3 regions of the Enterobacter adelaidei genome follow, and region 3 is predicted to be linked to each of the others. Evidence: predicted binding sites of a transcription regulator. Region 3 holds the regulator's gene; each other region holds the start of a gene.

The links. Region 3 encodes PhoB, which activates phosphate uptake and scavenging genes when phosphate is short. Its sites were predicted from a motif close to CTGTCATAAAACTGNCNNAT; they were not measured.
Positions count from the first base shown of each region.
Region 1: the regulator PhoB is predicted to act here: its motif matches at 4,145-4,164, upstream of AAHF05_RS02790 (esterase-like activity of phytase family protein).
Region 2: the regulator PhoB is predicted to act here: its motif matches at 5,059-5,078, upstream of pstS (phosphate ABC transporter substrate-binding protein PstS).

Region 1 covers NZ_CP154353.1:554,589-565,450, forward strand. Annotated here, with positions in the region: gene AAHF05_RS02765 (BrnA antitoxin family protein) at 1-220, shown strand, start outside; gene AAHF05_RS02770 (LysE family translocator) at 251-889, opposite strand; gene AAHF05_RS02775 (AraC family transcriptional regulator) at 938-1,681, opposite strand; gene AAHF05_RS02780 (NAD-dependent succinate-semialdehyde dehydrogenase) at 1,833-3,203, shown strand; gene AAHF05_RS02785 (YfaZ family outer membrane protein) at 3,254-3,799, opposite strand; gene AAHF05_RS02790 (esterase-like activity of phytase family protein) at 4,210-5,568, shown strand; gene yjiA (GTPase) at 5,999-6,952, opposite strand; gene AAHF05_RS02800 (YbdD/YjiX family protein) at 6,963-7,166, opposite strand; gene AAHF05_RS02805 (carbon starvation CstA family protein) at 7,267-9,420, opposite strand; gene AAHF05_RS02810 (YafY family protein) at 9,611-10,528, opposite strand; gene AAHF05_RS02815 (4-hydroxyphenylacetate 3-monooxygenase reductase subunit) at 10,708-10,862, opposite strand, start outside.
Region 2 covers NZ_CP154353.1:4,614,139-4,625,000, reverse strand. Annotated here, with positions in the region: gene yieH (6-phosphogluconate phosphatase) at 1-395, shown strand, start outside; gene phoU (phosphate signaling complex protein PhoU) at 440-1,165, opposite strand; gene pstB (phosphate ABC transporter ATP-binding protein PstB) at 1,179-1,952, opposite strand; gene pstA (phosphate ABC transporter permease PstA) at 2,000-2,890, opposite strand; gene pstC (phosphate ABC transporter permease PstC) at 2,890-3,849, opposite strand; gene pstS (phosphate ABC transporter substrate-binding protein PstS) at 3,931-4,971, opposite strand; gene glmS (glutamine--fructose-6-phosphate transaminase (isomerizing)) at 5,293-7,122, opposite strand; gene glmU (bifunctional UDP-N-acetylglucosamine diphosphorylase/glucosamine-1-phosphate N-acetyltransferase GlmU) at 7,301-8,671, opposite strand; gene AAHF05_RS22390 (F0F1 ATP synthase subunit epsilon) at 8,810-9,229, opposite strand; gene atpD (F0F1 ATP synthase subunit beta) at 9,250-10,632, opposite strand; gene atpG (F0F1 ATP synthase subunit gamma) at 10,664-10,862, opposite strand, start outside.
Region 3 covers NZ_CP154353.1:942,828-953,689, reverse strand. Annotated here, with positions in the region: gene proY (proline-specific permease ProY) at 1-756, opposite strand, end outside; gene brnQ (branched-chain amino acid transporter carrier protein BrnQ) at 838-2,157, opposite strand; gene phoR (phosphate regulon sensor histidine kinase PhoR) at 2,567-3,862, opposite strand; gene phoB (phosphate response regulator transcription factor PhoB) at 3,884-4,573, opposite strand; gene sbcD (exonuclease subunit SbcD) at 4,760-5,965, shown strand; gene sbcC (exonuclease subunit SbcC) at 5,962-9,093, shown strand; gene mak (fructokinase) at 9,167-10,072, opposite strand; gene rdgC (recombination-associated protein RdgC) at 10,196-10,862, shown strand, end outside.

The DNA of each region.
Region 1 (10,862 bases), 390 kb from region 3:
ACCAGAAGCAGAGATTGATTACAGCGATATCCCTGCTATGGACGATGAACAGTGGTCAGGGGCGGTGCGAGGGAAATTTTATCGACCACTCAAAACTCAGGCATCTGTACGCATTGACGCTGACGTGATGGAGTGGCTTAAACGGCCTGGAAAAGGTTACCAGACGCGGCTGAATGCTATTTTGCGTGAAGCGATGCTGCGCGATCAAAACAAAAAATAAATAGCGGGCAGCGTTGGGCTGCCCGCTCTCTCAGCGTGTATTTTCCACCAACCGCCACAACACCCACCCACCAAACCCCATCAGCACTACTCCTGCCGCGCGCTCAATCAACCACAGCGAACGGCTGAGCTTCTGTTGCACCGCCGATAGCCCCATCAGCGACACCAGCGCCAGATCCCACACCAGAACCACCATCACCATCCAGACGCCGCAGGTCGCCTGCTGAAGCAGCGTGACGTCCGGTCCCAGTAGCGCCGTCATCAGCGCCAGATAGAACAACGCATTCTTCGGATTAAGCAGCGCGGAACCGAGCCCCAAAAGAATCTGCTTACGCAGTGAAGGGAAGCGCTGGTGAGTTTCATTCAGCGCCAGTGCCTGCGGTCGGCTGCGCACCAGATGCGAGCCGATCCATAGCAGGTACAGCGCCCCGCAAAGCTCGATAAGCGTAAATAGCCACGTAAACTGGCGCAGCGCGCTCCAGCCGATAATGACCAGTAAGATATACAACCCGTTGCCCGTAGCGATGCCGACGCACAGCCCGGCGCTGCCGCGTAACCGATAGCGCGCCGAGTAGCCCACAAGCAGGAAGAAATCCGGGCCCGGGCTTAACAGGGCAACAAAATGCGCCAGCGCCAGGGCGAGAAAAGCGGAAGGGAAGAACAGTTCCATAGCGACCTCAGAATGCAAAACCGGGTACAGACTACGGAAACGCAGAACCTATTTATTGTCTGATATTGATCGGCCCGTGGCGTACTGGCGCGGCGTGGCGGCGGTATAGCTCACGAAGGTCTTGTGAAAATGGCTCTGGTCGGCAAACCCGCTCTGGTAGCCGACGTCGGCGATATTATCCCCGGCGCGCAGCCGCGCTTTGGCATACTCTACTCGGGAGATATTGAGGAAGCTCCCCGGCGTCAGGCCGGTATCCTGTCTGAAAGTGCGGATCAGCGTCTCCTTGCGCAGCGAAAATCGTTGGGCAAGTTCGTCTAGGGAAGGCGGGCTGGCGAGATCGGAAAGAAATGCCTCCTGAACCTGCTGGCTGGTTACGCGAAGCGCGTCTGCGTTATCCGCACAGCGGGGAAGGGCAGAAAGCAGCCTGTCGACGGATGCCGGAGACATCGTCTCCACAATATCAAGGTAGTACTTAAAGAGCGCAGGGTTGCGAATCACCTGAAGCTCCAGAGGAAGCCCGGTGTCGATATAGAGCATGTGGTAGCTGCGCGGCTTTCCGGCGACGGGGTTGCAGCTGTGCGGCATATAAGCTGGGATCACAATCAGGTCCCCGGGCTGGAGGATGTACTCTCTGTCATGGCACATGCAGCAGGTCTGGCCTTCTACTATCGCGCCAATGGAGATCTGAGGATGACAGTGACGTTTGTACGCCTGCGTACTCTGCCACGTGCTTCGCAGCTCAAGTCCTGAGGCGCGGTGAAACGTCTGGCGGATATGTCGGGTATTGGTCATGGGAACTCCTTCTGGAGGTTTTTTATACCACGTCAAACAACCGTCTGGCAGCGCTTCATTAAGAACCTTCCGGATATACCCAACTTTACGTCCATAGCCAGTCACGTTGACTACCCTTAATACCCTAAGCGGTAAAACAAGGAGATTCGACATGGCTTATCAGACAGTAAATCCTGCCACTAACCAGCTCATCAAAGAATACCCCTCTCATACCGACGCGGATATCGAAGCAGCACTGAAGGCGGCCGATGCGCTCTACCATTCAGAATGGGCGAAAGGCGACATCAGCCAGCGCCTCCCGGTACTGCATAAGCTTGCCGACCTGATCGACCAGCGCACCGAGGAGCTGGCTAAAATCGCCAGCCAGGAGATGGGTAAGCTCATCGAACAGAGCCGCGGTGAGGTGAAGCTGTGTGCGAAAATCGCCCGCTATTATGCTGATAACGCGAAACAATTCCTGGCCCCGGTGAAGTATGAGTCTGAACTCGGGGAAGCGTGGGTGGAGTATCACCCCATCGGCGTGCTGATGGCCGTCGAGCCGTGGAACTTCCCGTATTACCAGCTAATGCGCGTTCTGGCGCCGAACCTGGCGGCGGGTAACCCCGTGCTGGCAAAACATGCCAGCATCGTGCCGCACTGCGCCGAGGCGTTTGCCCATCTGGTGCGCGAAGCGGGGGCACCGGAAGGGGCGTGGACTAACCTGTTTATCTCGTCCGATCAGGTGGCGAACATCATCGCCGACGATCGCGTGCAGGGCGCCGCGCTGACCGGTTCCGAAAAAGCCGGTAGCGTCGTGGCTGCGCAGGCGGCGAAGCACATTAAGAAATCGACCCTTGAGCTAGGTGGTAACGACGTCTTCGTGGTGCTTGATGATGCGGACCTGGACAAAGCCGTGAAGATTGGTGTGAATGCGCGACTCAACAACGCCGGGCAGGTCTGCACCGCGGCGAAGCGCTTTATCCTGCACGAGAAAATTGCAGATGCCTTCCTCAGCAAATTCACCGAGGCGTTTAAGCAGGTGAAGATTGGCGATCCGCTGGACGAAAGCACCACGCTGGGGCCGCTGTCGTCTAAAGATGCCCTGGAAACGCTGACCAGACAGGTTAACGAAGCGGTGAAAAACGGTGCGACGCTGCACTATGGCGGCAAACCGGTGCCGCGAGACGGGAGTTTCTTCGAGCCGACGATCCTGACGACTATCTCGCGCGACAACCCGGCGTATTTCGAAGAGTTCTTCGGCCCGGTGGCGCAGATGTTCGTGGTGAAAAACGATGACGAGGCGGTTGCGTTGGCCAACGACTCCCACTACGGCCTGGGCGGGGCGGTATTCAGTCAGAATATCGAGCGCGCGAAGAAAATGGCGTCGCGGATTGAAACAGGGATGGTGTATATCAACTGGCTCACCGATACCGCGCCAGAGCTGCCGTTCGGCGGGGTGAAGCGCTCCGGCTACGGACGCGAGCTGTCGGATCTGGGGATCAAAGAGTTTGTGAACCAGAAGCTGGTAGTAGTGCGTAAGTAAGAGGTAATAAAAAACCTGCCAGACGGCAGGTTTTTTATCTGTGCGGAGCCTTAGAAGCTCACGCCGCCGCCCACATAGGCGCCGTCAATCAGCGTATGGCCAGGACGGCCGTCTTTGCCATCTACGCTCACGTGACGGTAACCCACTTTCAGGGTCACTGGCGTAATTGGCGTCCAGCTTACGCCGCCATTGGCTTCAACGTAGTTTTTCACGCTGTTGTTCAGACCTTCTGGCGCGACATAACCTTCACCAAATACGTGAATGCTGTCGGTCAGGGCAACGTTAACGCCGCCACCAATCGGGAACGCCACGCCGTTATCGCCTTTTTTCGGGCCAAGGTAGATCGCCTTCGCGCCCGCATTCAGCATGACCGGGCCGACTTCCAGGTTGTAACCTGCACCCACGCCACCTGTCTGGGTGCCGTCGTCAGTGTTTTTAAGCCAGTTGCTTTCGGCATACAGGCCAGACGAGGATTTACCCATTTCCAGATTGAGGTTGGTAAAGTTTTTACCCTGCTCAATGCTGCCACCCATCGCCAGTGCGGAACCCGAGATAGCGGTCAGAGCAGAAAGAAGAAGAATATTCAGTTTTTTCATGTTTTATGCCTCGTCATCAAATTAATCTTACGGCACCTTAACAAGCGATGTTTATGACTGCAAATGTGGTTCGGATCAACTTTTTATACTGTAAATGTTAATTTTATTGCTCAAATTGTTATGAAGGTGTTTTGTTTTAGGGGTGTCAACGCGTGATTTTCTGCTGTTTAAGAACAGTTTAATTTTTTGACTAAACATAAACTGAACGAGGCGGGGATAATCATTCGGAATGCATTAATGGCATTTCTAATAATTTCCAGAAATGTTTCAGGTGTCATACAAAACCACAAAAAATTACATTTCTGGCGCTGACTATACGTTCAACTGCTCGGCCCTGTTTCCTCGCAATGTCATTTTTCTGACACGTTGATTCTTTACGGTGTTGGCTTCACTCTATGGATGCTAACAATATGAAAAGAAAAATTATTCCTGTACTTATCGGTTGTGCGCTCTCTTTCTCTGGCCTGGCGGCGCAGCCCACGGCTGAACACTATGTCGTTAGCTTTCCCGAAGGCTCCCACGTGAACTACAGCGGGGCGTTTGCTGATGCTTTCCCGCATGGACTTCCTGTCGGAATCGGTTCTGGCCTGTTGTTCACCGGCAAGCAGGGCGATGCGCTGACCTTCGTGACGGTTACCGATCGCGGTCCGAATGCGGACGCGCCAAAAATGGGTAAAAACGAAGCCAAAATTTTTGTTACGCCGGATTTCGCGCCGCTGCTGATGACCATCCGTGTACAAGACGGTAAAGCCGAGGCCATTGATGCCCGCCCTCTGCACGACGATAAAGGCGAGATTAACGGGCTACCGCTGCAAAGCGGCGTGATTGGCTCCACCAATGAAGTGGCATTCAGCGACACGTTAAAGACGCTGAAGGGTGACAACCGCGGGCTGGACACGGAAGGCATCACGCCGGACGGCAAAGGCGGATACTGGCTGTGCGACGAGTATGGTCCGTTCCTGATAAACGTCGACAGTAGTGGGAAAATCCTGGCTATTCATGGGCCGCAGGCGGCGGAAGGGGAAAAATCCATCGCGGGCGGTCTGCCAAACATTATCAAATGGCGTCAACCGAACCGGGGCTTTGAAGGCCTGACCCGCATGCCTGACGGACGCATTATTGCCGCTGTGCAAAGCACGCTGGATATCGACGGTAAAAGTAAAAAACAGGCGCTGTTTACGCGTCTGGTGAGCTTCGACCCGGCGACCGGGAAAACCGCGATGTACGGCTATCCCATCGACAGCTCCGCCTACAGTAAAAACAGTGATGCCAAAATTGGCGACATTGTGGCGCTCGATGACCAGCACATCCTGCTGATTGAGCAGGGAAGCGATAAAAACGACGGGATGCGTAACCTGATCTACAAGGTGGATCTCAGCAAGGCGAGCGACCTTTCCGCCTTTGACAAACCGGGCGAGTACCCGGAGTTTGATGATGAGAAGACCCTGGCGCAGCGCGGCATAACCCTTGCGGTGAAAACGCAGGTCGTTGATTTACGCGCCCTCGGCTGGCAGCAGGAGAAGGCCGAAGGGCTGGCGCTGATCGACAGCAAAACGCTGGCAGTGGCGAACGATAACGACTTTGGCGTAAAGGTGGCGATGCAAAACCCGGTCGAGGGCAAGAAGCTCAAGGATTATCGGGTGAACGCAGAAGGTAAGCTGACGCTGGATGATAAACCGGTGGAAACCACGCTCAGCGTGAAGCCGCTGAAGAAGCCGGAGTCAGACAGTGAGTTGTGGATTGTGACGCTGCCGGAGGCGGTGAAATAAGTATCCCCACAAAATAATGCCTGCACAGACGGCCCCCTCTCCCTTGAGGGAGAGGGCTGGGGTGAGGGGGAACATACGGCTGTGGAGGTTATTCCGTTCACTTTATGTTCCTTGCTACTCTGTAACGGCATGACCTGTGAACGTGCCAGGGTGGCTCACTCGCCACCACCCTGGCGACCCGGGCTCCCGGCGGTAAATCGCCGCTTCGCGGTGCCCTCAGCTTATTCCTTCAGGCTATCGGGTCGGGCATGAGCCTGCATCCCTGCAGGCCACACCCTCTCGGCGCATCCCTGCGCCTCGCCCCGGCCTTACGGAAACGCCTCGGCGATTTACAGCCGGACCAGGACATCGCTGTAATTTATTCATTTTCCTGATACAAAGCTCATCGCTTCAGGTTAATAAATTACTGGGCAGAGGGGATGCATAGCGTTTATTTCTGTAGTCCCGCAAATGCCGCCCGAATTTCCTCTTCCGGCAGCTGGATGCCAATAAACACCATCACGCTGTGTGGCGTTTCCTCACCCCACGGCCTGTCCCAGTCGGCGCTATATAAACGCTGTACACCCTGGAACAGCAGGCGGTTTGGTTCACCGTGTATCCACAGCATCCCTTTGTAGCGCAGCAGCTTGTCGGCAAACGACAGCAGCAGGTTCTCCATCACTCGCGAAACCTCGCCGATGTCCACCGGATAATCCAGCTCCACCACAATCGACGCCACGTCGTTTTGCTTATCTCCCATAAAGTGGAAGCGCGGCTTCGAGGTGACATTCTCTTCCAGCATAAAGCCGTTGGTGTTGAACAGCTGAGACAGGTCGATATCACCGTGCGTCACCGTGTAAATCGGGGCGCGGGAGTTGATGCGCGTCAGGCGCTCGCGCAGTTTTTCGCTCTCGCCCGCCACGTCGGTTTTGGTCAGCAGAATGCGGTCGGCATAACCCACCTGAGACTGAGCAATGGTGAACTGGTTCATCTGCTCGTCGGCGTGGACGGCATCGACAAGCGCAATCACGCCGTCCAGCAGGTAGCGCTGGCAGAGGATCTCATGGGCGAAAAAGGTCTGAATAATTGGGCCGGGGTCAGCCATGCCGGTGCATTCAATCACCAGGCGGTCGAAATTGATGTCACCACGATCGCGGCTGTCGAGCAGGTCCAGCAGAGCGTCTTCCAGTTCGTTAGAGCGGGTGCAGCAGATGCAGCCGTTGGTCAGGGTTTTGATCTGCGTGGCGCGATCGCCGATCAGCTGATCGTCTACCGAAACTTCGCCAAACTCGTTTTCGATAACGGCGATTTTGAAGCCGTGCTGCTCGTTCAGAATATGGCGCAGCAGGGTGGTTTTACCTGCGCCGAGGAAACCGGTCAGCAGGGTGACGGCAATCGGGGTCATGGTGTCTCCTTTAGCAGCAGCGGACGCCGCCTTCTCCACTTCCGCCGTAGCGCGCTTCCTGACGCTCGCGGAAGAATTCGGTGTAGGTCATGTACGGCTTATCCGGATGATTGGTCTTCATATGCTCAACGTAGTTGTCATAGTCCGGAATGCCAATCAGCATTTTCGCCGCCTGACCGAGGTATTTTTTTGCTTCGCCTAAGTTACCAAACATAACGCATCCTGATAAGAAAAAGCCCAGCGAGGTAAGACCGCTGGGCGTTGTGTCCCCTCACCCCGGCCCTCTCCCTGTGGGAGAGGGGGAGGATTGCGGATTAATGGTGTGAAGAGGTCTTCACGCCGCCTTCCGGCACCGGCACATACGGGGTTTCTTTATCCGTACGACCCTCGGCGTTACGCACTTTCAGCCAGGTTTTGATGCCGTAGAAGATGATGCTGTACACCACCACCAGGAACAGAATGCTCAGGCCCGCGTTGGTGTAGTTGTTCACCACGATATGGTTCATGTTGGCAATCTGCTGCGCAGTCAGGTCTGCGCCGCCTGAGGCAATCTTCTCTTTGTACTGGTTAGCCATAAAGAAGAAGCCTTCCAGCTGCGGGTTGGCACTGAACAGTTTCAGGCCAAGTGCCCAGGTGGTGCAGAGCAGCAGCCACAGCGCAGGGACCACGGTGACCCAGATGTATTTGGTGCGTTTCATCTTCACGAGGACAACGGTGCCGAGCACCAGAGCAACGGCTGCGAGCATCTGGTTAGAGATACCGAACAGCGGCCACAGGCTCTTCACGCCGCCCAGTGGGTCGACAACGCCCTGATACAGCAGGTAACCCCACAGGCCAACACAACCCGCCGTGCCCAGAACGCCCGCAACCAGAGAGTCGGTTTTCTTCAGGAACGGCACGAAGTTACCCAGCAGATCCTGCAGCATGAAGCGGCCTGCACGGGTACCGGCGTCCAGCGCGGTCAGGATGAACAGGGCTTCAAACAGAATACCGAAGTGGTACCAGAAGCCCATGTCCGCCCATGGCAGCACTTTGTGGAACACGTGCGCGATACCGACAGCCAGCGTTGGAGCACCACCTGCACGGTTCAGCACGGACGGTTCGCCGATGTCTTTCGCGGTCTGCATGATCTGCTCAGGCGAAATCACGAAGCCCCAGGAGCTGACGGTCGCTGCAGCATGTGCGCTTGCGTCTTTCAACTGCGCCATAATCAGCGCCGCGTTGTCACCACCCATCTCATGCAGGTTTGGCATGGTAATGCCCAGACCCGCCGGAGGCGTGTTCATCGCGAAGTAGAGACCCGGTTCGATAATGGACGCAGCAACCAGCGCCATGATCGCCACGAAGGATTCCATCAGCATGGCACCGTAACCGATCAGACGTGCGTCTTTCTCGTTCGCCAGCAGCTTAGGTGTGGTACCTGAAGAGATCAGCGCGTGGAAGCCTGAAACTGCACCACACGCGATGGTGATGAACAGGAACGGGAACAGCGCGCCTTTCCACAGTGGGCCAGTACCGTCGATGTACTGCGTCACTGCTGGCATTTTCAGATCCGGGTTAATCACCAGGATACCGATCGCCAGACCGACGATCACGCCGATTTTCAGGAAGGTCGCCAGGTAGTCACGCGGAGCCAGAATCAGCCATACCGGCAGCAGAGCGGAGATAAACGCATAACCGATCAGCGCGAAGGTGATGGTGGTGTCCTTGAAGGTCAGCGCCGGGCCCCAGTACGGGTCGTGAGCAATCACGCCACCGAAGTAGATGGAGGCCACCAGTAGCACGATACCAATCACCGATACTTCACCTACGCGTCCAGGGCGCAGGAAGCGCATGTAGATACCCATGAACAGCGCAATCGGCACGGTAGAGCAGACGGTGAAGACACCCCACGGACTCTCAGCCAGGGCTTTCACCACGATCAGAGCAAGCACCGCGAGGATGATGATCATAATCAGGAAGCAGCCGAACAGGGCGATAGTCCCCGGCACGCGGCCCATCTCTTCTTTGACCATCTCACCCAGAGAGGCACCGTTACGACGAGAAGAGATAAACAGCACCATAAAGTCCTGCACCGCACCCGCCAGCACGACACCGGCGAGCAGCCACAGGGTGCCAGGCAGGTAACCCATCTGCGCGGCCAGTACCGGGCCGACCAGGGGGCCTGCGCCAGCGATAGCGGCAAAGTGGTGACCAAACAGCACGTAGCGGTTGGTTGGCACATAGTTCAGGCCGTCATTGTTAATGACCGCCGGAGTGGCGCGCGTCGGGTCGAGCTTCATGACCTTCTGCGCGATGTACAAGCTGTAGTAGCGATAAGCAACAAGATAGACGGAAACCGACGCGACCACGATCCACAGGGCGCTTACGTGTTCGCCCCGGCGTAATGCGACAACCGCCAGACAAAAAGCGCCGAGGATCCCGAGTAAGGCCCAGGGCACGTGCTTCAGTAGTTTTTTAGTATCCATAATAGACCTGGTTTTTTATGTAAAGAAAAAAGGGTCAGGGTTCGTTGTGAGGAGGTGTTGATTAATGCTGGTGGGATCTTGCCAGAACGTCGCGTGTGTAAAGGAGGGTAAATGGATGAGTGGTTGAAAGTGCCAGGTAAGCGGTCAAAGGTGGCGGCGAGTGGTTCCGGTTCGCCGCCAGCGGTCGGAATTATGTGATTGAGATCACTTGGTTATGCGCGCTGCTCTCCATTGCCAGGTAGCTTTCCAGTGTTCGGATGAGTTTCTCCTTAAGCCAGCTCGGCTCCAGGATCTGAATGTCTGGCAGCCAGTAGAAAAGCAGCGGCAAGATCTGATTTTCGTGTGCCGCCTGACAGCGCAGCGTGACGCCGCCGTGTTGCTCCTCCAGCAACTCTTGCTCCGGCAGGAGATCGCGGCGCAGGAAGTAATGTGAAATATTATTTTTAATAAATATTTTCACTGCGAAAGTATCTTCCGACACCCAGGGGTCGAGGCTTTTTTCCAGCAGCTCGCGGGCATTCTCTTCAGGAGTGAAGGTGGTCGTATGAATATCAAGCCAGCTAATCTGACTCAATGAGAAGGATTTCAGTCTGCCATTCTCGGTGGCTTGTAAATACCATATATTTTTTTTGTTAATCAGTTTATAGGGATTAATCAGGCGGGTTTTACTCTTATAAACGATCTGGCAAACATTATGGTTCTTAATCGATTTCTCGATTTTCGCTAAATGACGACGAATATCGCGTTGTACCGTGTGTTCTGCTTCATTCCCAAGGATAAGAATATGGTTTTCGTCAACGCGTGTTTCAAGTTTCTGCCAGAATTCCGTATTTCTTTCAGGGAAAAAGCTATCAGCATTCAGGAAGTTAGCCAGTGAGTGATGTAATCCTTGTCCGCCGGGAGATTGTGAAGAATGGATCAGTCGATATAGCCCATTACCGGTATGTTCAACAATCGGAGAGAGTGCATTTAAATCCCGGTAGACGGTACGCTCGGTAATTTTAAATTTTTCCATTAGCGCACTGCGGTTTACCACACCGTTTAAATGTAGTTCAACCAGAATATCGACCAGACGTTCAGCCGAGCGGCTCCGCGTCGTTTTAGCCATAAGGTCATCCTGTATATTTGTGTATGCGCTGAATGATGCGGATGGCACTGACAACAGATGTCAGTATTCAGGCACAGAAAATTTATCTTATGGTTATATAACGGCGTGATTTAGTGGAAACCTTAGGAATTTTTGTGGAAAGCGGCGCTGGCCGGAAAAAAAGGCCAGCGCGATAGGGGTTATACTGCGGCTTCCGTCTCCATCATGACCGGGTGAAAACGGCGTTTGAAGTAGATCAGGCCATGTTCCGCGTCACTCAGAATGATATTTTTAATTTCAACGAGATAGACAAGATGCGTACCGATGGTTTGCACCTGGCTTATCTCGCCCTCAA
Region 2 (10,862 bases), 960 kb from region 3:
CCGGGGCGAATACGCTTCTGGATGCGATGACGGTGCCAATCTGTGTGGTCTCTAATGGTCCGGTCAGCAAAATGCAGCACTCGCTGGGGAAACTGGAGATGTTGCATCATTTCCCGGAAAAACTGTTCAGCGGCTACGATATTCAACGCTGGAAGCCCGATCCGGCGCTGATGTTCCATGCGGCCAACGCAATGAACGTTAACGTAGAAAACTGCATTCTGGTGGATGACTCGTCTGCGGGCGCGCAGTCAGGGATTGATGCGGGAATGGAAGTGTTTTACTTCTGCGCCGATCCGCACAACAAACCGATCGATCATCCAAAAGTGACGACCTTTACCGATCTGGCGCAGTTGCCAGTACTGTGGAAGGCGCGTGGGTGGGATATTACGCGTTAAGTTAACGTAGGGCGGGTAAGCGCTAGCGCCACCCGCCTCAGGTATTACTCTTTCGGATCTTTACCCGCCAGCAGCTTATCCAGTTCATCGCCGCCCACGTGACGGAAGTCCTGACCCTTCACGAAGTAGAAGATGTATTCGCAAATATTCTGGCAGCGGTCACCGATACGCTCAATGGAGCGCGCGCAGAACAGGGCAGTCAGTACGCTTGGGATCGTACGTGAATCTTCCATCATGTAGGTCATCAGCTGACGCACGATGCCTTCGTATTCCTGGTCGACTTTCTTGTCTTCACGGTAAATACGTACTGCTTCGTCCAGATCCATACGCGCAAAGGCATCCAGCACGTCATGCAGCATCTGCACGGTGTGGCGACCCAGCGACTCCAGGCTCACCAGCAGTGGCTGGTGCTGCTGAGAGAATTTCTCCAGCGCGGTGCGGCAGATTTTATCCGCCACGTCTCCAATACGTTCCAGCTCGGCGATGGTTTTGATAATCGCCATCACCAGGCGCAGGTCGCTCGCTGTTGGCTGACGCTTGGCGATAATTCGAACGCAAGCTTCATCAATAGCGACTTCCATCATGTTGACGTTTTTGTCGCCTTCAATGACGCGCTTCGCCAGCTCGCTGTCCTGGTTGTGCATTGCCGTGATCGCATCGGAAAGCTGCTGCTCAACCATGCCACCCATGGTCATGACCTGCGTGCGAATGCTTTCCAGCTCTGCGTTGAACTGGCCTGAAATGTGTTTATTAAGATTAAGGTTGTCCATGGTTCACTCCAAATCAACCGTAGCGGCCAGTAATATAATCTTCAGTTTGCTTTTTAGCGGGTCTGGTGAACAGCGCATCCGTATCGCTGAACTCAATCAACTCGCCCAGGTACATAAACGCCGTGTAATCGGAACAACGTGCAGCCTGCTGCATGTTGTGGGTCACGATAACCACGGTGTAATCCTGCTTCAGTTCGGTGATCAGCTCTTCAATACGACCGGTTGAGATTGGGTCCAGCGCAGAACACGGTTCATCCAGCAGCAACACTTCCGGGCGAATGGCGATACCGCGCGCAATGCACAGACGCTGCTGCTGACCACCGGAGAGAGAGTACCCGCTCTGGTGCAACTTATCTTTGGTTTCGTTCCATAATGCGGCCTTGGTCAAAGCCCACTGCACACGCTCGTCCATATCGGCACGAGAGAGCTTTTCAAACAGGCGAACACCAAACGCAATGTTGTCATAAATGGACATCGGGAACGGCGTGGGTTTCTGGAACACCATCCCCACTTTGGCACGCAGCAGGGCGATATCCTGAGCCTGGGTCAGAATGTTTTCGCCGTCCAGGATGATTTCACCTTCAGCGCGCTGCTCCGGATAGAGCGAATACATCTTGTTAAAGGTACGCAGCAGCGTGGATTTACCACAGCCAGACGGACCGATGAATGCCGTAACCTGGTTCTTCGCGATATCCAGGTTGATATTCTTCAGGGCATGGAATTTGCCGTAGTAGAAGTTCAAATCACGAACCTGAATCTTACCCGGGGCAGTATCAACCATACTCATTGACTCATTTCCTCATTCGGCGCCGCGAGCTGCCGCGCCGTAAAAAATTAACCGTGTTTCTTCTTCGCGAAAATGACGCGCGCCAGAATGTTCAGCAACAGTACGCAAAGGGTAATGATCAGCACCCCGGCCCAGGCCAGCTGCTGCCATTCCGCGAATGGGCTCATCGCAAATTTAAAGATCGTCACCGGCAGGTTAGCGATCGGCTGCATCATGTCCGTGCTCCAGAACTGGTTGGAGAGAGAGGTAAACAGCAGCGGAGCCGTTTCACCCGCAATACGCGCAACCGCCAGCAGAATACCGGTCATGATCCCGGACACAGACGCTTTCAGCGTAATCGCAGAGATCATCTTCCATTTCGGCGTGCCCAGTGCATAAGCCGCTTCACGCAGGCTGTCCGGCACCAGTTTCAGCATGTTCTCGGTAGTACGAATGACGATAGGCACCTGCAGCAGCGCCAGCGCAATCACACCCGCCCAGCCGGAGAAGTGTTCCATCTGTGCCACCACGACGGTGTAAACAAACAGACCCACCACGATAGACGGGGCTGAAAGCAGGATGTCATTGATGAAGCGAATAACTTCCGCGAGCCAGGATTTACGGCCATATTCCGCCAGGTAGATCCCCGCCATAATGCCCAGCGGCGTACCAAATACCGTTGCCCACAGGATCAGCAACCCGCTGCCCGCCAGGGCATTCGCCAGACCACCACCCGCCGTATTTGGCGGTGGCGTCATTTCGGTAAATAGCGCCAGCGACATCCCGTCAATCCCGCGCACAACCGTCGAGAAGAGGATCCAGACCAGCCAGAACAGGCCAAATGCCATGGTTCCCATTGAGAGCGTCAGCGCGATACGGTTTTTAAAACGGCGTCGGGCCTGCATTTTGCGGCGGGATTCCGCCAGTTCAGCGGTAGCTTGCATTTCGAGAGTTGCCATTAGCGTGCCCCCTCATTTTTAGCGAGGCGCATAATCATCAGCTTGGAGATCGCCAGAACAATGAAGGTGATCACGAACAGAATCAGACCCAGCTCCATCAACGCCGCGACGTGCAGACCGGATTCCGCCTCAGCAAATTCATTCGCCAGTGCAGAGGTAATACTGTTACCCGGCATGAAGAGTGATGCGCTGTCGAGCTGGTAGGTGTTACCGATGATAAAGGTCACCGCCATGGTCTCACCCAGCGCACGTCCCAGACCCAGCATCACGCCGCCAATCACCCCATTTTTGGTGAACGGAAGGACAATGCGCCAGATAACTTCCCAGGTGGTACAGCCGATACCGTAGGCCGACTCTTTCATCATCACCGGCGTTTGTTCGAAGACATCGCGCATGACCGCCGCAATGTACGGAATAATCATGATGGCGAGGATCACACCAGCCGCCAGAATACCGATACCGAAAGCAGGGCCAGAGAACAGGGCACCCACAAACGGGATGGCAGAAAGTACATTACCCACGGGTTCCTGGAAGTACGTTGCGAACAGCGGCGCAAAGATAAACAGGCCCCACATGCCGTAAACGATACTCGGAATGGCCGCCAGCAGCTCGATGGCAATACCCAGTGGGCGACGCAGCCAGCCCGGTGCCAGTTCCGTCAGGAACAGGGCAATACCAAAACTGACGGGAACCGCGATTAGCAGGGCGATGAACGAGGTCACCAGCGTGCCGTAAATCGGCACCAGCGCACCGTAGATATCGTTCGGCGCGTCCCACTCTTTGGTCCACAGGAAGGAGAAACCGAATTTCTGGATGCTCGGCCAGGAGGAGAAAATCAGAGACACGATAATGCCGCCCAGCAGCAATAGCACAATCAGCGCAGCCAGTTTTACCAGCGCGCTGAAAATCATGTCACCTTTTTTACCCGGAGGGTTAAATGCAGGCTTGGTTGCAGCCATAAATCACTCTTCTGTTAAACGCGTTTACGAAATCGGCGGGTAAGCGCAAGCGCCACCCGCCATTTTCGTCAGAATGCTAAATTAATACAATGCTTTACCGCTGCTGTCTTTTACGTTGGTTTTCCATGCAGCACGAATCTGCTCAACCACGTTTTCTGGCAGGGTAGCGTAATCCAGTGCATTAGCCTGTTTGCCGCCGTTTTTGTACGCCCAGTCGAAGAACTTCAGCACTTCGGCGCCCTGCTCAGGTTTCTTCTGCTCTTTGTGAACCAGGATGAAGGTGGTAGAGGTGATTGGCCATGCACCTTCGCCTTTCTGGTTAGTCAGATCCTGAGCGAAAGATTTGCTCCAGTCAGCGCCTTTTGCCGCGTTGGCAAAGTTCTCTTCGGTCGGGCTGACAGGTTTACCATCAGCAGAAACCAGTTTGGTGTAGGACAGATTGTTCTGTTTAGCGTAGGCGTATTCTACGTAACCGATAGAGCCCGGCAGACGCTGTACGAAAGCGGCGATGCCGTCGTTGCCTTTACCACCCAGACCGGTTGGCCAGTTAACGGTAGAGCCAGAACCGACTTTAGATTTCCACTCTTCGTTCACTTTCGCCAGATAGCTGGTGAACACGAAAGAGGTACCAGAACCATCAGCGCGGCGAACCACAGCGATGTTCTGAGATGGCAGTTTCAGGCCAGGGTTGAGTTTGGCAATCGCCTCGTCATCCCATTTTTTGATTTTACCCAGGTAGATGTCACCCAGGGTTTTGCCGTCCAGCACCAGTTCACCAGACTTCACGCCCGGCAGGTTGATGGCCAGAACCACACCGCCGATCACGGTCGGGAACTGGAACAGACCTTCCTGAGCCAGTTTGTCATCAGACAGCGGAGCGTCTGATGCGCCGAAATCAACGGTATTAGCGGTAATTTGTTTAACGCCACCGGAGGAGCCGATACCCTGATAGTTAACCTTGTTACCGGTTTCTTTCTGGTAGGTATCCGCCCATTTGGCATACACCGGCGCAGGGAAGGTTGCACCAGCGCCAGTCAGGCTTGCTTCTGCAAATACAGAGAACGCGCTCAGAGATAAGGTCGCGGCGACAACAGTTGCGACAGTGGTACGCATAACTTTCATAATGTCTCCTGCAAGATTTTCGTAAATCGTTGTTTAGTGGCTACGATGAGCAAAATAGGACAAACAGGTGACAGATAAATGTACGAATTATGACAGTTTTATGACAATGGAAATTTCACTTAAAAACCAGCAGAAGAAAGCTTAATTTTCATCGTGTTAGCCACTTTTATGACAAGACGTTTTCAGAAATATTTTCTTTATGTGACACTGAAAAAAGTAGCTGAAGATGACAGATTGTCATAAATAAAAACGCAAAAGAGTTGATTAAAAACAAGCCAGGCGGGATAGAAAAGCTCCACCCGAAGGTGGAGCCTGAAGGGATTATTCTACGGTGACAGACTTCGCCAGGTTACGCGGCTGGTCAACGTCGGTGCCTTTGATCAGCGCAACATGATAAGCCAGCAACTGCAGCGGAACGGTGTAGAAGATCGGCGCAATCACCTCTTCCACATGCGGCATCTCGATGATGTGCATGTTGTCATTGCTGACAAAACCGGCATCTTTGTCGGCGAAGACGTACAGAACACCACCGCGGGCGCGCACTTCTTCAATGTTAGATTTCAGTTTTTCCAGCAGTTCGTTGTTAGGAGCCACAACGATGACCGGCATATCGGCGTCAATCAGCGCCAGTGGGCCGTGTTTCAGCTCGCCTGCCGCATAGGCTTCCGCGTGAATGTAGGAGATCTCTTTCAGCTTCAGCGCGCCTTCCAGCGCAATCGGATACTGATCGCCACGGCCAAGGAACAGCGCGTGGTGTTTGTCAGAGAAATCTTCCGCCAGCGCTTCAATGCGTTTGTCCTGAGACAGCATCTGCTCAATGCGGCTCGGCAGTGCCTGCAGGCCATGAACGATGTCATGCTCAACAGAGGCATCTTCGCCTTTCAGACGCGCCAGTTTCGCCACCAGCATCAACAGAACGGTCAGTTGAGTGGTAAACGCTTTAGTGGAGGCCACGCCAATTTCGGTACCCGCTTTGGTCATCAGCGCCAGATCGGATTCACGCACCAGCGATGAGCCAGGGACGTTACAGATGGCCAGAGAGCCAAGGTAGCCCAGCTCTTTAGACAAACGCAGCGCCGCCAGCGTATCCGCCGTTTCACCAGACTGGGAAAGGGTGATCATCAGGCTGTTACGACGCACAGCGGATTTGCGATAGCGGAATTCAGACGCGATTTCCACATCGCACGGCACGCCCGCCAGGGATTCAAACCAGTAGCGAGAAACCATACCGGAGTTGTAGGAGGTACCGCAGGCCACGATCTGAATATGCTCAACCTTGCTGAGCAGTTCGTTCGCGTTTGCACCCAACTCGCTCAGATCCACCTCACCGTGGCTGATGCGCCCGGTAAGAGTGTTTTTGATGGCGTTTGGCTGCTCGTAAATCTCTTTCTGCATGTAGTGACGGTAAGCGCCTTTGTCGCCCGCGTCGTACTGCAGGTTAGATTCGATCTCCTGGCGTTTCACCTGCTCGCCTTTGGTATCGAATACGGTCACGCTGCGACGAGTCACTTCCGCAATATCACCCTCTTCCAGGAAGATAAAGCGACGGGTAACTGGCAGGAGCGCAAGCTGGTCAGAGGCGATAAAGTTTTCACCCATGCCCAGACCGATAACCATCGGGCTACCGGAACGTGCGGCCAGCAGCGTGGACGGATCGCGTGAGTCCATGATCACCGTGCCGTATGCACCGCGCAGCTGAGGGATAGCACGCAGAACTGCGTCACGCAGTGTACCGCCCTGCTCCAGCTCCCAGTGCACCAGGTGAGCAATCACTTCGGTGTCAGTTTCAGAGACGAAGGTATAGCCGCGCGCTTTCAGTTCTTCGCGCAGCGGTTCGTGGTTTTCGATAATGCCGTTGTGCACGACCACGATGTGTTCAGACACATGCGGGTGCGCGTTGCCTTCAGACGGTTCGCCGTGCGTCGCCCAGCGGGTGTGCGCAATACCGGTACCACCATGCAGCGGATGTTCTTCCGCAGCCTGGGCCAGCATCTGCACTTTACCGAGACGACGCAGACGGGTCATATGACCTTCTGCATCGACCACGGCCAGACCAGCAGAGTCATAGCCACGGTATTCCAGACGACGTAAACCTTCGAGAAGGATTTCAGCAATATCACGCTGCGCAACTGCGCCAACAATTCCACACATAGTTTTAGATTCCGAATTTAGGCATAACGCCTGCGTTGTCGCTGACCTGTATTTGCCCTTTCCGGGCGCCCCGAGCCTTGTAGAGAGTGGGGTTATTTTTATGGGTACTGCTTGTGGGGGGAGGATTATGTTATCCCCTCACCCCGGCCCTCTCCCCAAAGGGGCGAGGGTAAATCTGTTACTTTTTCTTCACCGGGCGTTTCCAGCCCTGCTTGTGCACCTGTGGCACACGACTTAATACCAGCTCGTTATCGGCGATATCGCGCGTAACGGTTGTCCCGGCGGCAATCGTTACCCCGTTGCCCACGGTAACCGGTGCCACCAGCTGTGTATCGGAACCGACAAACACATCATCACCGATAATGGTTTTAAACTTGTTGGCACCGTCATAGTTGCAGGTGATTGTGCCTGCACCAATATTGACGTTATCGCCAATTTCCGCATCGCCCAGATAGGTCAAATGACCGGCTTTAGAGCCTTTACCCAGACGCGCTTTTTTCATCTCAACGAAGTTGCCCACGTGAGCCCCTTCCATCAGCTCAGCGCCCGGGCGCAGACGCGCAAACGGTCCAATGGTGCACGCCGCTTCAAGATGCGCATCTTCCACCACGCTGTAAGGGCTGATTTCGCAATCGTCACCGATGACGCTGTTTTTGATCACGCAGCCAGCGCCAATTTTGACGCGATTGCCCAGAGTGACTTTGCCTTCAAAGATAACGTTAGTATCAATTTCAACGTCACGACCGTGAGACAGGGAACCACGCAGATCGAAACGCGCCGGATCGCGCAGCATCACGCCTGCCAGCAGCAGTTTTTCGGCCTGTTCAGACTGATAAACTCGCTCCAGACGGGAAAGCTGAAGGCGGTTATTCACCCCTTCGGTTTCGCTAATGCGTGCCGGATGTACCGCCGCAATCTCACGTCCTTCCTGATATGCCATCGCAATGATGTCGGTGATGTAGTATTCACCCTGCGCATTGTTGTTGTTGAGCTTCGACAACCAGCGCTTCATATCCGCGCCATTGGCAATCAGGATACCGGTGTTGATCTCCTGAATCTGGCGCTGTTCGTCGCTGGCGTCTTTATGTTCAACAATCCCCGTTACGTTGCCGTTTTCACGGGTGATGCGGCCATAACCGGTTGGATCATCCAGCACGACGGTTAACAAACCGATGCCGCCCTGCGGTTTGGCTTCACGCAGGCGAGTTAGTGTTTCAACGGAGATCAGCGGAACATCGCCGTAGAGCATCAGAATATCTTCGTCATCGGCAAAGAACGGTGCTGCCTGCTGCATCGCGTGACCTGTACCCAGTTGCTCAGCCTGAAGCACCCAGTTGAGCTTGTCATCGCTCAGCGTCTTTTTAAGCAGATCGCCACCGTGGCCGTAGACCAGATGAACCTGACGGGCACCCAGTTCATTTGCTGCATCAATGACATGCTGCACCATCGGCTTTCCTGCCAGCGTGTGAAGCACTTTAGGCAGATCGGAATACATGCGGGTACCTTTGCCAGCGGCAAGGATCACCACGCTCATCGCACTGTTTGACATACGCATCCTGACGGTAGTTTGAGTGAGAAGTAAAAACGTTTGATGCCTAAAATTCTACATCTTTTTCATCATGAATTAAGGCCGAAAAAAAAAGCCAGCCTGGAACCCAGACTGGCTTTTGTGCTTTTCAAGCCGGTGTTACATCGCTTTTTTGGTCAACTCGATAACGCGCAGTTTCGCGATCGCTTTGGCCAGCTCCGCAGACGCCTGAGCGTAATCCACGTCACCATGAGAGCTGCTAATGTGCTCTTCAGCCTTACGCTTCGATTCCAGGGCTCGCGCTTCGTCGAGATCCTGGCCACGAATAGCGGTATCGGCCAGAACGGTCACACTGCCAGGCTGCACTTCAAGAATGCCGCCGGACAGATAGATAAACTCTTCGTGACCGAACTGTTTAACGATGCGGATCATACCAGGCTTAATGGCGGTGAGCAGCGGTGCGTGACCCGGGAAAATACCCAGCTCACCTTCACTACCCGTTACCTGGATTTTCTCGACCAGACCAGAGAACATTTGTTGCTCTGCGCTGACGACGTCCAGGTGGTAAGTCATTGCCATATCACCCTCCGATTAAGGCGTTAAAGTTTTTTGGCTTTTTCCACTGCTTCTTCGATGGAACCAACCATGTAGAACGCCTGCTCTGGCAGGTGATCGTATTCGCCTTCCATGATGCCTTTAAAGCCACGGATGGTGTCTTTCAGGGAAACGTATTTACCTGGAGAACCGGTGAATACTTCCGCAACGAAGAACGGCTGGGACAGGAAGCGCTGGATCTTACGCGCACGTGCTACCACCAGTTTGTCTTCTTCAGACAGTTCATCCATACCCAGGATGGCGATGATGTCTTTCAGTTCCTGGTAACGTTGCAGCAGGGACTGTACGCCACGCGCGGTGTCGTAGTGTTCCTGACCAACAACCAGTGGATCCAGCTGACGGCTGGTGGAGTCCAGCGGGTCAACGGCTGGGTAGATACCCAGAGACGCGATCTGACGGCTCAGTACCACGGTTGCATCAAGGTGCGCAAAGGTGGTTGCTGGTGATGGGTCAGTCAAGTCATCCGCAGGTACGTATACCGCCTGAACGGAGGTGATAGAACCGGTTTTGGTAGAGGTGATACGTTCCTGAAGAACACCCATCTCTTCCGCCAGAGTCGGCTGATAACCTACCGCTGAAGGCATACGACCCAGCAGTGCAGATACTTCCGTACCGGCCAGGGTGTAACGGTAGATGTTATCGACAAACAGCAGAACATCACGGCCTTCGTCACGGAATTTCTCAGCCATAGTCAGACCGGTCAGCGCAACGCGCAGACGGTTTCCTGGTGGCTCGTTCATCTGGCCGTAAACCAGGGATACTTTGTCCAGAACGTTGGAGTCGGTCATTTCGTGGTAGAAGTCGTTACCTTCACGAGTACGTTCACCTACGCCCGCAAATACGGAGTAACCGGAGTGCTCGATCGCGATGTTACGGATCAGCTCCATCATGTTTACGGTTTTACCTACACCCGCACCACCGAACAGACCAACTTTACCGCCCTTCGCAAATGGACACATCAGGTCGATAACTTTGATGCCGGTTTCCAGCAGTTCCTGAGAGCTGGACAGCTCTTCGTAGGAAGGTGCCGCGCGGTGGATAGCCCAACGCTCTTCTTCACCGATGTCGCCTTTCATGTCGATTGGTTGACCCAATACGTTCATGATACGACCCAGAGTTGCTTTACCTACCGGGACTTCGATCGGATGCTCAAGGTCTTTAACTTCCAGACCACGACGCAGACCGTCGGAAGAACCCATCGCGATGGTACGCACGATACCGCCGCCGAGCTGCTGCTGAACTTCCAGCACCAGGCTCTCGTTACCATTCTGTACCTCAAGCGCGTCGTACACGCGTGGTACGGCGTCCTGAGGGAACTCGACGTCCACCACGGCGCCGATTACCTGGACAATCTTTCCAGTAGCCATCTTGAATCCTCTACGTAATTCGTAAACCTGGTTAAACCGCGGCGGCCCCCGAGACGATCTCGGTGAGTTCCTGAGTAATGCTGGCCTGACGAGCTTTGTTGTAAACCAACTGCAGCTCTTTAATCAGGCTGCCGCCATTATCGGTCGCGGCTTTCATCGCCACCATTCGTGCGGCCTGCTCGCTGGCCAGGTTTTCTACAACGCCCTGATAAACCTGAGATTCAACGTAA
Region 3 (10,862 bases):
GAACAGCGTGCCCACATAGAACACCAGAATGCGCATCGGCACCGAGTTGATGGCGCGCGGAATCGACTTTTCCGGGTCTTTCGCTTCCCCGGCGGTGATACCGATAATCTCAATACCGCCGTAGGCAAACATCACCATCTGGAGCGACATCACCATGCCGAGCCAGCCATTACTGAAGAAGCCGCCGTTGCTCCAGAGGTTATGGATACCGGTGGGCTGACCGCCGTTACCAATCCCCCAGATGATGATCCCAAAACCGGCAACAATCATGATGATGATGGTGGCGACCTTAAAGAAAGAGAACCAGAACTCCAGTTCACCGAAGACTTTCACGCTCATCAGGTTAACCGCGCAGATGATCAGCACCACGCTCAGCACCCAAATCCAGTGCGGTACCGCCGGGAACCAGACCCCCATATAGATACCAAACGCGGTCACATCGGCAATCGCCACAATCAGGATTTCAAAGCAATAGGTCCAGCCGGTAATAAACCCGGCCAGCGGACCTAAGTTTTCCTGCGCGTAGCGAGAGAATGAACTGGCTGACGGATTGTGAACCGACATCTCCCCGAGGGCACGCATGATGATATAGGCCGCTACACCGCCGATGATGTAGGCCAACAGAACGCTTGGACCGGCCATTTTAATGGCATCTGCCGAGCCATAAAAAAGACCGGTACCGATAGCGGAGCCCAGCGCCATAAAGCGGATGTGGCGCGTGCTCAGCCCACGTTTAAGTTTGTTAGTGCTTTCCATTAAAATCTTGCCATTCAACACGAAAAAAACAAAAAACCACGGGGCCTTAAGCCCCGTGGTTAAACAGTTTGTTGCCGTTGATTAATGGGCGTTCGATGCGACCTGACGCCCTGCAGCACGATCCCAGATAACCGCCAGAACCAGTGCAACAACGGTAGGCATCAGCCAGGCCAGGCCTTGTTCGGACAGCGGCAGACGCTGTGTCCAGGCTGGCAAAATTTCTGCGAAAGCTGATGCTTTAATCCCGTCAAGGATACCAAAAATCAGGCTGATAAACATGGCTGGCGCAATAATTCGTGAGGAGTTATTCCACCACGGGCGAGTAAAGCTCAGTACCACCAGCACGATACACGGCGGGTAGATAGCCGTCAGCACCGGAATAGAGACCTGAATCAGGTGGCTCAGACCGAGGTTTGACACCGCCATGGAGAAGATGCCGAGAATAAATACCAGTGCGCGGTAAGAGAGCGGCAGATACTGCGCAAAGAACTCCGCACAGGCGCAGGTCAGGCCAACGGCGGTCACCAGACATGCCAGGAAGATGAGCGCTGCCAGCAGCATACTGCCCGCACCGCCGAAGGTGTGCTGAACATAAGCATGCAGAATAGCCGCGCCATTCGCGTTTTGATCAACCAGCATGGCGCTATCGGAACCCAGACGGAACAGCGCCAGATAGAGCAGCGTCAGGCCCACGCCGGCCATCAGGCCAGCCCAGATGGTGTAGCGGGTCAGCAGACGTGCTTCGGTCACACCACGGGAACGCGCGGCGTTAACGATGACGATACCAAACACCATTGCGCCCAGCGTATCCATCGTCAGGTAGCCGTTCACAAAGCCGTTGGAGAATGCGGCATTTTTGTAGGCATCCATGGCGTCACTAATCGGACCTGCCGGCCAGACAATCGCCGCAACCGCCAGCACAATCAGCGCCACAATTTTCAGCGGAGCCAGGAAGTTACCTACGGTATCCAGCAGCTTGCCCGGATAGAGAGAAACCAGAATCACAATCGCGAAGTAGATCAGGCTGTAGATAAACAGCGGCATCGCGCCGTCACCGGTCAGAGGAGCAATGCCCACTTCGAAGGAAACGGTCGCCGTGCGCGGGGTCGCAAACAGTGGGCCCACTGCCAGATAGCAGACGGTTGCCAGCAGAACACCCGCCACTTTGCCGATCGGGGTGCTGAGGCTATCAACACCGCCACCCACTTTCGCCAGGGCGATAACGGTCAGTACCGGTAAACCCACAGCAGTAATCAGGAAACCAAATGCAGCAGTCCAGACGTGTTCACCCGCCTGTAAACCAACCATTGGAGGGAAAATGATGTTGCCTGCGCCAACGAACAGCGCAAATGTCATAAAGCCCAGCGCGATGATGTCACGCGATTTTAAGTGATGGGTCATAAAACCTTACTGCCTGTGGATGTGGTGTTGAAAACATTGAGCTTTTCGATTTCCCTGGTGGGAAGATACAGCCGAAAAATTGCTCAATTTCAGCGGGAAATGCTCCCGTCCTGGCGTGGAGAAGAATAGTTTTTCGATTTACCACGCAAATACAGTCGGTCTGACAGTATCTGGGGCGCAATTTAAACGCTTATAACGTTTAAAGGCAAGGTGGGATCGCAAAACCAGAACAATATGCCACCATGAAAAAACATACCAGCACAATACGCTAATTATCAGAAAAACCCATGGCTAATCATGCGAACAAAAAACAGTCAGCCGTATAAAATTCATTCGCGTTTCGTTTGACTGCAAAGCAAACGGGCCAGCAAACGCTGACCCGTGGAAAGATAAAATGACACACCCGTTATCAGGCGATCTTTTTGGCAATTAATCGTTCCGGGATCACGAAACTAAAGCGGGTTCCCTTACCCAGGGTACTCTGAATATCGAGGCGGCTTTCATGGTGATTGACGGCATGTTTTACAATCGCCAGCCCCAGACCGCTTCCCCCTGTCTGTCGCGATCGCGCCTTATCCACGCGATAGAAGCGTTCGGTCAGACGCGGGATGTGCTCCGGAGCAATCCCCGGACCATTATCCTCGACGCTAAATTCAGCACCCGTAGGGGTATGCTGCCAGCGCACCACGATCTCCGTCCCTTCCGGCGTATGATTCACCGCGTTATACACCAGGTTGGAAATGGCGCTGCGCAACTCATCTTCACTGCCCAGAACCTTCAGCGTATTGTCGACCTCAAAAGTCAGGTGGTGCTTTTTATGGCTTAGCGTCTGTGCTTCACGCTCCACCACCCGCAGCATCATGGGGACATCAATGGTGTCATTCAGCGCAAGCGTTGGCGCCGCTTCGATCTTTGAGAGCGTCAACAGCTGTTTCACCAGACCTTCCATACGGTGCGTTTGCTCGCGCATGGTGTGCAGCGCTTTTTCACGTGGCGCGCCCTCAAGCGTTTGCTCCTGCATCATCTCCAGGTAACCCTGAAGTACGGTCAACGGGGTACGTAATTCGTGGCTCACGTTCGCGAAGAAGTTGCGTCGCGCGCCTTCCAGCTGGTGCATCTGGGTGACATCGCGCGCCACCATCAGCCACTGCCGATCGCTGTAGGGCATCACGCGGATTTCCAGATGGCGACCATTATTGAGTTTCAGATTATGCGGACCGGTAAAATCACGCTTTTTTAGATACTGCGCAAACTCAGGATAACGCAGAAGGTTGAGGATATTCTGGCCATTATCATCCGGCCAGCGCAACCCCAGCAACTGTTGCGCAAGACCATTACACCAGAAGATTGTCCCTTCTTCGGTCGTCAGAATGACCGCATCCGGCAGCGACTCCGCCCCGCTGCGAAAACGCTTGATCAGGCTTCCCAGTTCGCGGCGGCGCTTTTTATTACGCATCTGCATCTGATGCAAACCGTAAAGCAGCGGTTCCCAACTGCCGCTTCCCGGCGGCGGTGTCATACTTCGGTCAACCCATAGCCACCAGGAGAGGCGCAACAGGTTCCAGAAATGCCAGATCAGCAGCCCGGTGACCGAGGCCAGCAGAAACCACGGCAGATGTCCAAGAAAGGCCCCCAGAATGAAGGCCGGAATACAACATAAGATCAGTTCAAAGACGAGCCTTTTCCATGACAGACGTTCCAGCACGCGTCACACTCCTGTCATTGTTCAGAAACGGGTAGAAAAACGATAACCCGTGCCGCGGACCGTCTGCACCATGCGATCGTGGCCGCTCAGTTCCAGCGCTTTTCGCAGGCGGCGGATATGGACGTCAACCGTCCGGTCTTCGACATACACGTTAGTTCCCCAGACGTTATTCAGCAACTGTTCGCGGCTGTAAACGCGTTCCGGGTGAGTCATGAAGAAGTGCAGAAGTTTAAATTCGGTAGGCCCCATGTCGAGCGGGTTTTCGCCCGTCATGACGCGGTGTGAGGTCGGGTCAAGGCTCAGACCTTGCATCTCAATCACCTCTTCCACTGCCATCGGTGAAATGCGGCGCATTACGGCTTTGATACGAGCAACCAGCTCTTTCGGGGAGAACGGCTTGGTAATGTAATCATCGGCACCCGTTTCAAGCCCACGCACGCGATCCTCTTCTTCACCACGTGCCGTGAGCATGACAACGGGGATATCGCGGGTCATCGCTTCACGTTTAATGTGTTTGATAAACTGCAGTCCAGAGCCGCCAGGCAACATCCAGTCGAGCAGAATCAGATCGGGCCAGGGCTCATTCAACTGGTTCACCGCGCTGTCATAATCTTCCGCTTCAACCGGCTGGAAGCCATTTTGTTCGAGCACGAAGCACACCATTTCACGAATTGGAGCTTCATCTTCTACGACCAGAATACGTCTCGCCATACTTTGCCCTGTCTTATCTTATTTAAGTTACAAGTTTGTAATGCGGCGTCATTATGCGTCAGATTTATGACAGATTTATGAAAAACCTTACCACTATAAATGGCAAACTGTTGTTTTATTACAGCGGTTATTTTCCGCCCCTGAATGTTTATAATCGCCAACATCTTTTTTCGCCACGGATCTCCTATGCGCATACTTCACACTTCGGACTGGCATCTGGGTCAAAACTTTTACAGCAAAAGCAGGGCAGCTGAGCATGAAGCGTTCCTGAACTGGCTGCTGGATACGGCCCGATCGCGCGAAGTGGATGCGATTATTGTCGCGGGTGACATTTTCGACACCGGCTCGCCGCCAAGCTATGCGCGTGAGCTGTACAACCGCTTCGTGGTAAATCTGCAGCATACAGGCTGCCATCTGGTGATTGTCGCCGGTAATCACGACTCCGTCGCCACGCTGAATGAATCCCGCGACATCCTGGCCTTCCTGAACACTACCGTGGTGGCCAGTGCCGGGCATGCGCCGCAGATCCTGAAAAAACGTGACGGTACACCGGGGGCGGTGCTGTGCCCGGTTCCCTTCCTGCGCCCACGCGATATCGTGCAGAGCCAGGCCGGGATGTCCGGCGGAGAAAAACAGCAGCATCTGTTGCAGAGCATCACTGACTATTATCACCAACAATATACCGATGCCTGTACCTTGCGCGGCGAACAGCTCATTCCGGTGATTGCGACCGGGCATCTCACCACCGTCGGAGCCAGTAAAAGTGACGCCGTACGTGACATTTATATTGGTACGCTGGATGCGTTCCCGGCGCAAAATTTCCCGCCTGCCGACTACATTGCGCTAGGGCATATCCACCGCTCGCAGATGATCGGTGGCTGCGAACACATTCGCTATTGTGGCTCGCCCATTTCGCTGAGTTTTGATGAGACAGGTAAAGCCAAATCTGTGCATCTGGTGAGTTTTAACGGAGGTAAACTCAGCGCCGTCGAAACGCTGGAAGTCCCTGTTACCCAGCCGCTGGCGGTGCTGAAGGGTGACCTTGATGCCATCACCTCCCAGCTTGAACAGTGGCGTGGCATTGCGTTTAACCCCCCCGTCTGGCTGGATATCGAAATCACCACAGACGACTATCTGCATGATATGCAGCGAAAAATTCAGGCGCTGACGGAAGATCTTCCTGTCGAGGTTTTACTGGTACGCCGTAGTCGCGAGCAGCGCGAAAAAATCCTGCTGAGTGCTCAGCGCGAAACGCTGAGTGAACTTAAAGTCGAAGAGGTTTTTGAACGCCGACTGGCCCAGGAAGAGATGGACGATGCAAAACGCGCCCGGCTGAACGAGCTGTTCGCCCATACGCTCCACGCTCTGAATAACGAGGAAGAGAACGCATGAAAATCCTGAGCCTGCGTCTGAAAAACCTCAACTCACTCAAGGGCGAGTGGAAAATTGACTTTACCGCTGAGCCCTTTGCCAGCAACGGGCTATTTGCCATTACCGGTGCGACCGGTGCAGGCAAGACCACCCTGCTCGACGCCATCTGTCTGGCGCTATATCACGAAACACCTCGTCTGAATACCGTGTCACAATCGCAAAACGACCTGATGACACGCGATACCGCTGAATGTCTGGCGGAAGTCGAGTTTGAAGTCAAAGGTGTGGCTTATCGCGCCTTCTGGAGCCAGAACCGGGCAAGGAACCAGGCAGACGGGAACTTACAAGCGCCTCGCGTCGAACTGGCGCAGTGCGAAGACGGTAAAATCCTCGCCGATAAGGTGAAAGATAAACTGGAGCTCACCGCCTCGCTCACCGGGCTGGACTATGGGCGTTTCACTCGCTCAATGTTGCTCTCTCAGGGCCAGTTCGCGGCCTTCCTCAACGCCAAACCGAAAGAGCGTGCCGAATTACTGGAAGAGTTAACCGGCACGGAGATCTACGGCCAGATTTCCGCAATGGTATTTGAGAAACACAAAGCAGCACACAGTGAGCTTGAATTGCGTGAAGCACAGGTCGCTAGTGTGGTGCTGTTGAGCGAAGAGCAACAGCAGCAGTTACAGCAAAGTTTACAGGCACTTACTGACGAAGAGAAAACACTGCTGGCACAGCAACAGCGCCAGCAGAAAGATTATCAGTGGCTTACGCGCCATGATGAGCTTCTTCGCGAGCAACAGCGCGTAAGCGTGTTACAACAGCAGGCACAGCAGGCGCTGACCGACGCCGCGCCTGACCTGGCAAAGCTCCAGCTTGCTCAACCCGCCGCTCAGCTTCGACCGCTTTGGGAGCACCAGCAAGAGCAAGCCTCGCGTCTGGCTCAAACCCAGCAGCGAATTATCGAAGTAAATACTCGCTTACACGATAAAACCGCGCTGCGCTCGCGTATCCGTAATACCGCCATTCGTACCCATGAGCAGTTGCAGACCGAATTAACGGTATTGACGCAGTGGCAGGCAGAACATGATCGATTCCGCTTATGGGGACAGGAAATGGCAGGCTGGCGAGCACACTTCGCTCAGCTTAGCCGTGATAAAAATCAGCTTACTGCCCTGACCGTCCGCCTCACTGAATTACGCCATAAACGGGCCGCCCTGCCGGAAACAACCCTGACGCTGACGGCGGATGAGGTTGCAGTAGCGATGGAACAACAGGCGCAGTCACGAACGATGCGTCAACGTCTGACCTCGCTCCATGCCCGCTATCAGCCGCTACAAAAACGCCTGCACCAGAACGGTGAAAGCGTGCAGAAGGCCCTGGCTGAGCAGGTAAAACTCAATGAAACACTGACGCTACGTCGCCAGCAATACAAAGAGAAAAACCAGCACTATCTGGACCTGAAAGCCCTGTGTGAACGTGAAGCGACGATTAAAGATCTGGAAAGCTATCGTTCTCAGCTTGAGGCAGGTAAACCCTGTCCACTGTGCGGCTCCAGCGAACATCCCGCCGTGGAGAAATATCAAGCGCTTGAACTCACTGATAATCAGCGCCGCCGTGATGCCCTGGAAAAAGAGGTCGCCTCGCTAAAAGAGGAAGGGCTGCTGGTTCTGGGCCAGGTTAATGCCCTGGCTCAACAGATCCAGCGCGAGTCAGGCGAAGCGCAGACACTCTCTCAGGAAGAGCAAGCGCTCACTAAAGAGTGGCAGGAGGTTTGCGCGGCATTAAATATTTCGCTGAATATTCAGGAAGATATTGCCATCTGGATGAGCGAACAGGAGCACTATGAACGCCAGCTTTATCAGCTCAGCCAGCGTCTGACGCTGCAAAACCAGCTCAACGAAATGGAAGAGCAGGAACGCCAGTATCAGCAGCAACTGGCGACAACACGTCAGGGACTGGAAAGCGCCCTGGCCGCACTTTCACTCAGCGTACCTGACGAAGGTACTGAGGCCACCTGGCTGAACGCCCGTGAAACGGAGTTCGCACAGTGGCAGGAGAAACAGACACAGCAGGGTGCGATTCAGGAACGTATAAACGCCCTGAAGCCACTGCTTGACGCACTTCCGGTCACCAACAGTGAAGAGACCGAACCCGCCATTCCTGACAACTGGCGCGCGATCCACGACGAATGCGTGTCTCTGCAGAGCCAACTGGCGGCACACCAGCAGCAGGAAACGCTGGAGCGTGAGCGCCTGCAGCAATCGCAGGTGCAATTCACCCAGGCCCTGTCGGCAAGCTGTTTTGCCGATCAAGATGCGTTCCTTGCCGCTCTGCTGGATGAGAACATGCTCCAACACCTCAATCATCTGAAGCAATCGCTGGAAAACCAGATACAGCAGGCAGCCGCCTTGTCCGGACAGGCAAACCAACAGTTGCAGGCGCACCAGGCACAGCGGCCAGAAGGGCTCGACGCCGATGCACCAGGCCTGCAGATCCAGCTCCAGCAACTGACGCAGCAGCTTCGTGAGAACACCACGCGGCAGGGAGAGATCCGCCAGCAGCTTAAGCAGGATAGCGATAACCGCCTGCACCAACTGGCTTTAATGCAGCAAATTGAAGAGGCCAGCCGTCTGGCAGACGACTGGGGGTACCTGAATGCGCTTATCGGCTCCAGTACCGGCGACAAGTTCCGCAAGTTCGCCCAGGGGCTGACGCTGGACAATCTTGTCTGGCTTGCTAACCAGCAACTTAACCGCCTGCACGGGCGTTATCTGCTGCAGCGCAAAGCCAGCGATGCTCTGGAGCTGGAAGTGGTCGATACCTGGCAGGCGGATGCCGTGCGCGACACCCGTACGCTCTCTGGTGGCGAAAGTTTCCTGGTCAGCCTGGCGCTGGCGCTGGCACTTTCCGATCTGGTGAGTCACAAAACGCGGATCGACTCGCTGTTCCTGGATGAAGGGTTCGGCACGCTCGACAGCGAAACGCTGGATACCGCGCTGGATGCCCTCGACGCGCTAAACGCCACCGGGAAAACTATCGGTGTGATCAGCCACGTCGAGGCGATGAAAGAGCGTATTCCTTTGCAGATTAAAGTGAAAAAGATCAACGGGCTGGGATACAGCAGGCTGGATAAAGAGTATGCGGTGGAGTGAATGGGGGCGGTGCAGTCTGGTGCCCTCACCCTGACCCTCTCCCACAGGGAGAGGGAATAAACACTCTTTGCTTTTATTCCGGCCACAACCAAGCCGCGCCGCGCACGCCGCTGGAATCACCGTGCAGCGCTTTGCGGATCGGGGTTTCACACTCGCCGCCAAACACCCACTGTTTCACCAGATTCGGGACCGTGCTGTACAGGCGGTCGACGTTGCTCATGCCGCCGCCGAGCACAATCACGTCCGGATCGAGAATATTCACCACGTGCGCCAGCGATTTCGCCAGGCGCATTTCGTAGCGGCGGAGCGCCAGTTCTGCCACTGGATCCTGTTCTTCGACCAGACGCATGATCTCGCTGCCTTTAAGCGGCTGACCACTCAGACGGTGGTAGTCGGTCGCAAAACCGGTACCGGAGATAAACGTCTCAATACAACCTTGCTTGCCGCAATAGCACGGTACTTCAGCGCGGTATTTAAGCTCATCTTCGTCCATCCACGGCAGTGGGTTGTGTCCCCACTCGCCCGCCGTACCGTTACCCCCGATATGGGCACGCCCGCCAAAGGCCACGCCTGCACCGCAGCCGGTACCGATGATGACGGCAAAAACGGTATGGGCACCGGCAGCCGCGCCGTCAATCGCTTCTGAAACCGCCAGACAGTTAGCGTCGTTGGCCAGACGCACTTCGCGCTTCAGACGCGCGCTCAAATCTTTATCAAAAGGCTGACCGTTTAGCCACGTCGAGTTGGCATTTTTAACCACCCCGGTATAAGGCGAGATCGACCCAGGGATCCCCATTCCGACGGAGCCGGTTTGTCCTGTCGCCTGCTCTGCCATTTCAACCAGTCTCGCGATCGTCTCGATAGTCTGGTGATAATCATCGCGCGGCGTAGGCAGACGGTGGCGGAACAGCTGTTCCCCCTGCTCGCTCAGTGCGATGACTTCTGTTTTGGTGCCGCCCAAATCAATCCCAATACGCACAAAACTCTCCTCATTATTTTGATTATCAACAGAGTAGAAGCACGCTTCCCGATTAGCAATGCAAGCGATGCGACAATTCGTTATCATGCCCGCTGATTTAACGACAAGGCCGTGGAAATTATCATGCTGTGGTTCAAAAATTTGATGGTTTACCGTCTCAGCCGCGACGTTTCGCTGCGTGCAGAAGAGATGGAAAAACAGTTAGCCGCTTACACCTTTTCCCCTTGCGGTAGCCAGGATATGGCAAAAACCGGTTGGGTTCCGCCAATGGGTTCACAAAGCGATGCACTGACCCACGCCAGCAGCACGGGTCAAATCATCGTCTGCGCCCGTAAAGAAGAGAAAATTCTGCCAACGCCGGTGGTTAAACAGGCGCTCGAAGCGAAGATCTTCAAGCTGGAAGCCGAACAGGGTCGCAAGCTGAAGAAAACCGAAAAAGATTCGCTGAAAGACGAAGTTCTGCACTCTCTGCTGCCGCGCGCCTTTAGCCGCTTCAGCCAGACCATGATGTGGATCGATACCGTTAACGGGCTGATTATGGTGGACTGCGCCAGCGCCAAAAAAGCAGAAGATACGCTGGCTCTGCTGCGCAAAAGCATCGGCTCCCTGCCGGTCGTACCGTTGGCGCTGGAAACACCAATCGAGCTGACCCTGACCGAGTGGGTACGCAGCGGTGCTGCCGCGCAAGGTTTCCAGATCCTCGATGAGGCCGAGCTGAAAGCCCTGCTGGAAGATGGCGGCGTGATCCGCGCGAAGAAACAGGATCTGGTGAGCGACGAGATTGCCGTAC